3 regions of the Bacillus sp. JZ105 genome follow, and region 3 is predicted to be linked to each of the others. Evidence: riboswitches for the same ligand, from Rfam matches in the RefSeq annotation. Region 3 holds a riboswitch; each other region holds the start of a gene.
What was found. A riboswitch is a leader RNA that binds a small molecule or an ion and turns the genes downstream of it on or off. The one in region 3 is predicted to bind S-adenosylmethionine.
Positions count from the first base shown of each region.

Region 1: it holds a riboswitch for S-adenosylmethionine, as region 3 does, so the genes downstream of both, metK (methionine adenosyltransferase) here and mtnK (S-methyl-5-thioribose kinase) in region 3, are expected to answer to the same signal.
Region 2: it holds a riboswitch for S-adenosylmethionine, as region 3 does, so the genes downstream of both, M1D81_RS15610 (methionine ABC transporter ATP-binding protein) here and mtnK (S-methyl-5-thioribose kinase) in region 3, are expected to answer to the same signal.

Region 1 covers NZ_CP096387.1:2,784,359-2,786,563, forward strand. The annotation lists gene metK (methionine adenosyltransferase) at 132-1,334, opposite strand; SAM riboswitch class I at 1,530-1,664, opposite strand; gene pckA (phosphoenolpyruvate carboxykinase (ATP)) at 1,891-2,205, shown strand, end outside.
Region 2 covers NZ_CP096387.1:3,016,268-3,018,472, reverse strand. The annotation lists gene M1D81_RS15625 (toprim domain-containing protein) at 1-78, shown strand, start outside; gene M1D81_RS15620 (thioredoxin family protein) at 91-393, shown strand; gene M1D81_RS15615 (SCP2 sterol-binding domain-containing protein) at 514-855, shown strand; SAM riboswitch class I at 958-1,066, shown strand; gene M1D81_RS15610 (methionine ABC transporter ATP-binding protein) at 1,221-2,205, shown strand, end outside.
Region 3 covers NZ_CP096387.1:1,325,746-1,327,950, reverse strand. The annotation lists gene M1D81_RS06745 (aminotransferase class I/II-fold pyridoxal phosphate-dependent enzyme) at 1-869, opposite strand, end outside; SAM riboswitch class I at 1,034-1,191, shown strand; gene mtnK (S-methyl-5-thioribose kinase) at 1,272-2,205, shown strand, end outside.

The sequences.
Region 1 (2,205 bases), 1.5 Mb from region 3:
ATGTTATTTCTTAAAAGTAGACCTATAATTAGACAGTATTTTGTCCGATTTTGTTTCACATTTTTTCGCTTTTTGCAGATTTTTTTTTAATCAAAAGGAAAACCGCTTAAAATAAGCGGTTTTTTATGTTGTTATTGTCCCAATGCTTCTTTGCGAAGTGTATCGGCTTTATCCGTTTTTTCCCACGGAAGATCTAAGTCGTGACGGCCGAAATGCCCGTATGCAGCTGTTTGTTTGTAGATCGGACGGCGCAGGTCAAGCATTTTAATAATGCCAGCTGGACGAAGATCAAAGTTTGCACGAACCACTTCAATTAATTTTTCTTCAGAAGCTTTTCCTGTTCCGAATGTATCAATTGAAATCGATACAGGCTGTGCAACCCCAATTGCATAAGCAAGCTGTACTTCACAAGAATCTGCAAGGCCGGCAGCTACGATGTTTTTCGCTACGTAACGTGCAGCGTATGCCGCAGAACGGTCAACCTTCGTTGCATCCTTACCTGAGAAAGCACCGCCGCCATGACGAGCGTATCCGCCATACGTATCAACGATGATTTTACGTCCAGTTAAACCAGCATCCCCTTGAGGTCCACCGATCACGAAACGGCCAGTTGGGTTAATAAAGTATTTTGTCTGTTCATCAATCAGTTCACTTGGAACGACAGGACTGATGACATGCTCTTTTAAGTCACTTTGAATTTGTTCAAGCGTCACTTCTGGTGCATGCTGCGTAGAAATAACCACTGTGTCAATACGAACTGGTTTGTTTTGCTCATCATATTCAACTGTGACTTGTGTTTTTCCGTCTGGACGAAGGTATGCAAGTGTTTCATTCTTGCGTACTTCTGTTAAACGGCGAGATAATTTATGCGCTAGTGAAATTGGCAGCGGCATGAGCTCTTCGGTTTCGTTGTTAGCAAAACCAAACATCAATCCTTGGTCACCTGCACCAATCGCATCAATTTCTTCTTCAGTCATTGTTCCTTCACGTGCTTCAAGCGCTTTGTCTACACCTTGCGCAATATCAGCAGACTGTTCATCAATTGATGTAAGTACCGCACATGTTTCCGCATCAAAACCATATTTCGCACGTGTGTAGCCAATTTCCTTAATTGTGTCACGCACCGTCTTTGGAATATCGACATAAGTAGACGTTGTAATTTCACCGCTTACTAATACGAGACCGGTTGTAACAGAAGTTTCACAGGCAACACGTGCATTTGGATCTTTCTTTAAAATTTCATCCAAAATGCTGTCTGAAATTTGATCACAGATTTTATCCGGATGTCCTTCTGTCACTGATTCTGAAGTAAATAAACGACGATTTTGACTCATAATGGCTATTTCCTCCTGTACAAGACCACATCATCCCAAGATGAGGCCTCCAATATGATACGGAACTCGTTCCCTCTTATATTTGAAAACGTTTATATTAGAGATGTTATTGGCAATTTGTTCATATGATATCCCAAAAATAAAAAAACCATTTCCTTCATTGCGAGGAAAGGGTCTGAGATCGCATGCCTTTCACTCTTATCGCTCAAGGTGTTCTTGTACCTTGCATCAGGTTAGCACCTTGGTTTCTCAGCATTTTCATGCCTTTTTCATAAGAAACCGGTTGCTGGGCTTCATCGGGCCTGTCCCTCCACCAACTCGGGATAAGAGTATCCGTTCAATAAGATATCTTATCTTAAACCCTTGCGTCATGTCAATGCTTCATAAGAATTATCTCCCTCTTTTTTCTCCTCACCATTAGCATCACCAAAAAGCATATTTTCATAGCAGAAATGAAAAAACACACACAAAAATTTTTAAATAGTATAGACTATTATTATTAATGTGTTATACTAATCGAAACAAACAAATTCAACGGTAAAGGAAGGGTTTTTTTATGAACTCAGTGGATTTAAAAGAAGATTTGCAGTCATTGCTCTCATTAGAAAATACGCACCAAAATTTATCTGTTCCGAAACTTGTTGAAAAGATTTTGGCACGTAATGAAGGCGTTTTAACATCAACTGGAGCTGTCCGCGCTACAACGGGAGCCTATACAGGACGTTCGCCTAAAGATAAATTTATCGTCAAAGAAGAAAGCTCTGAACATAAAATCGATTGGGGTCAAGTAAACCAGCCGATCTCCAAAGAAGCATTTGACCGTTTATATACAAAGGTTGTGTCATACTTAAAAGAACGTGATGAACTATTC
Region 2 (2,205 bases), 1.7 Mb from region 3:
GTGGCCGCTTCACCGTCAGCCCACATTGCATCTATCCTATTAGCTGCAAACATTGATGTTCATTCGAAATATTTATGAGGGTGGACGTATATGAAAGAGATTGAAGAACACGAATTCAAGGAGATAGAGGACGATTTATTTCTTTTATACTTATATACACCGTTTTGCGGAACATGCCAGCTGGCAAAGAAAATGCTGGCAGTTGTAGACGCCATGCAGCCGGATGTACCATTTTACGAAAACAATTTAAACTATTCACCAGGCTTTGCGAAAGCATTTGAAATTGAGAGTGTTCCTTGCTTTCTCCTGTTTAAAAAAGGTGAATTGGTGCAAAAAGGCTATGCCTTTCACTCAGTTCCATATCTTCATGAAATGATTGAAACCGCTAAATAAAGCGGTTTTTTGTCATATTTCAAGAAATTCATTTGAAAATTTGTCGAGTTATTTATAAAGGACAAGCCGATGTTTGTAGAGAAATGTTATGTATAACCAAATGACAGGGAGGTTATACATGTGGAAAATGTGAAAGCCCATGGTAACACAGGGCAGCGTTTATTATTAAAGCCGCTGCTCTCATCATCATCCTTGAAGATTACATTTGAGGCGGAAACTGACTCTTGTACATTGATTGTGGATGAACGTGGTGAAGTGAAGAAACTACCTGCAATTGAGTTATCGGATCTCATCTTTTATGGTGAGAGGAAAGAGATTCTACAATTATTAGATGGAGATATGTCCTTACAGCAGTTAATCAGCAGGGGACAAGTCAAAGTGAAAGGGTCATTCCGTGCGCTCCTGAGACTAGAGGCAGTGCTTTGGCTGACGAACGGTTTTTTTCGAAAAATGATAACGTAGTTGTTTACTTGGAAATTAGCGATTTACAGCGTTGACATATCTCGGGTAGCATGATATTCTACGTTAGTAAAAACATGAACATCACATAAAACAACATATTTTCTCTTATTAAGAGAGGTGGAGGGACGTGCCCTATGAAACCCGGCAACCGTCAGCATAGCTGAAATTGGTGCCAATTCACTCAAAGCCGCAGCGCTTTGAAAGATGAGAGAAAGGCGTAATTGACATAAAAGGCCTTTCTGCTTGCGTTGCAGTTAGGTCTTTTTTACTGACCTGGCGCCAGGCTAGAGTCATGACACAAAGAAGAATAAATAACGTATGTGATGGAAACCTATAGATTCAGCAAGAAAGCAGGTGATCAGACTGTGATCCATTTACAGAATGTATCAAAAACGTACCATTCAAAAAGCGGAAATGTTGATGCCGTGAAAGACGTCAACTTGGATATTGATAAAGGTGAAATATTCGGAATTATCGGGTATAGCGGTGCAGGGAAAAGCTCGCTTATTCGCCTATTAAACGGTCTGGAGCTGCCAACAGAAGGAATTGTTGAAGTGGCAGGCAACCGGATCAATGAAGTATCAAATGCGAAACTTCGGAAAGCCAGACAAGAAATCAGCATGATCTTCCAGCACTTTAACTTGCTTTGGTCAAGAACGGTGAGACAAAACATTATGTTCCCGCTTGAGATCGCAGGTGTACCGACATCGAAACGGAGAGAGCGTGCGAATGAACTGATTAAATTGGTCGGTTTAGAAGGAAAAGAAAATGCATACCCGTCTCAGCTAAGCGGCGGGCAAAAACAGCGTGTCGGCATTGCGAGAGCATTAGCGAATGATCCAAAGGTTCTTCTATGTGACGAAGCGACATCTGCGCTAGATCCGCAAACGACCGATTCGATCCTTGAACTTTTGGCGGATATCAATAAAAGGTTAGGGCTCACGATTGTGCTCATTACACATGAAATGCACGTCATTCGCAAAATTTGTCATCGCGTCGCGGTCATGGAAAATGGACGCATTGTCGAAGAAGGCGAAGTATTACGCGTCTTCAGACAACCGAAGGAAGAAATGACGAAACGATTTGTGAAACAGCTTGCAGAACCAGAGGAAGCGAAAGAAACAATCGAGCACGTCTTAGAACGAGTAAAAGAAGGTCAGGTCGTACGGTTGTCCTTTATTGGAGACTCTGCCGAGCAGCCGCTGATCACTGAAATCATTCGATCCTTCAATGTCGATGTGAATATCCTTCAAGGGAAGATTTCTCAAACGCAGGAAGGCGCGTTTGGAACACTCTTTATCCACATTAATGGAGAAGAGACCGAGGTAGAAAAAGCCATCGCCTATATCC
Region 3 (2,205 bases):
GTTTGATCGCTTAATAGCGCTTCCGCTGCTGCATCTTGAGTGGCTTTAAACAGGGAGACAAACAGATGATCCTGATAAAGCTCAATGGCTTCAATAACAGACGAATTTCCAGCTGCAAATCCTACTCTCCACCCTGCCATATTGTACGTTTTAGACAATGTGTAAATTTCTATTCCCGTCTCTATCGCCCCCTCTATTTGCAGAAAGCTGAGCGGCTTTTCTCCATCAAAGCCAATGCCGCCATATGCAAAATCATGGACAACACATAGCTTATGATCTTTCGCAAACGTAACGGTTTCTTCAAAAAATGAACGGCTTGCCGTAGCCCCCGTCGGATTGTTGGGGTAATTTAAGTACATTAATTTTGCCTTTTTCTTATCATCTTCAGGCAGCAAATCGTAGTCAGGTAAAAAATCATTTTTTTCAAGAAGTGGCATGGTTACCATATGCGCTCCAGCAAGCACAGCGCCTGACCAATAATCAGGATAGCCAGGATCAGGGACAAGAAGCGTATCACCCGGATTCAGCAGGCATTGCGGCAGCTCAACAAGCCCTGCTTTCCCGCCAAATAAAATCGCAATTTCCGCCTTTGGATCAAGTGTGACGCCATATTCTCTTTCATAAAAAGCGGCAGCAGCCTTTTTTAATTTCGCTGTTCCACGGAATGAGGAGTATTGATGATTTTCAGGTTTTGCTACCGCTTCCTGCATGGCTTTTACAATGTGCGGAGGAGTTGGCTGATCAGGATTTCCCTGTCCCAAATTAATGATATCTGCCCCTTCCTGTACTTTTTTCTGCACCTTTTGGACAAGCGACGCAAAAAATTGCTTCGGTAATTGTTTCAACACATCTGATTGCTGGAATTCCATTTCTTCACCTTCTATTCAAGTTACGTGACAATACAATCACTGTAATGGATTGTTTTATGAATTGTAAAGCAATTTTGAAAAAAGATTGACATGTAAAGCGCCGCTCTGATAATATCTTGAATTAAGAAATGCAAACAGACACGAAACAATTACATATTGATTTCTCTTATCGAGAGTTGGGCGAGGGATTTGGCCTTTTGACCCCAACAGCAACCGACCGTTAATACCACTGTGAAGTGGGGCGCAGCAAGTAACGCGCCAAGACAATTGTCTTATAGGGCACGGTGCTAATTCCATCAGACATATGTGCTGAGAGATAAGAGAGGCTTTGAGCATACACACCATCAAGCCTCTTTCTCTCAGGAGAAAGAGGCTTTTTTATATGATTTGGAGGGGAAGCAATTGGTTACACTTACGGCATCATATGAAGAACTAACAGAAAGCTCGGCAGTTGCACTCGCAATTAGACTTGGTTTGATCCAAGAAAGCAGCCATTTGACATGTACTGAAATTGGTGACGGGAATTTAAATTACGTCTTTCATATTTATGATCACAAACAAGAAAAAGGATTGATCATCAAGCAGGCGCTGCCTTATGCAAAGGTGGTTGGGGAGAGCTGGCCGCTTACATTAGACCGGGCAAGAATTGAAAGTGCCGCCCTGATCAAGCAGTCAGAATATGCGCCGCACCTCGTACCAGCAGTCTATTATTCAGATACAGCTCTTGCAGTGACAGCCATGGAGGATCTTTCACACTTAGAAATCGTCAGAAAAGGGCTAATTGCCGGAAAACAATATCCGCATTTATCCGATCATGTCGGAGAATTTTTAGGAAAAACACTTTTTTACACATCTGACTTTGCTACAAATCCTAAAATCAAAAAACAATTTGTGAAGCAATTTACGAACCCTGACCTGTGTGATATCACAGAAAAACTCGTCTTCACAGACCCTTTCTTTGATAGTGAAACAAATGACTTCGAAGAAGAATTAAGAGAATCAGCAGAAGCGCTTTGGGCAGATCTTGAGCTGCAAGCCAAAGCAGCGGAATTGAAGCGTATCTTCCTGACATCAGCTGAAACATTGGTTCATGGAGATCTTCATACAGGCAGTATTTTTGCAAATGAGACTGAAACGAAAATCATTGATCCAGAATTCGCGTTTTACGGTCCCTTTGGATTCGATATCGGCCACTTTATCGCCAATCTGTTCCTGAATGCTTTATCTCGCGAGAATGAACACGAGCAGCAGCACCTTTTTGACCATGTCGTCAATGTATGGGCAACCTTCAAAGAAGTGTTCACAAGAGCTTGGAAAGAGGACAGCATTGAAGCGT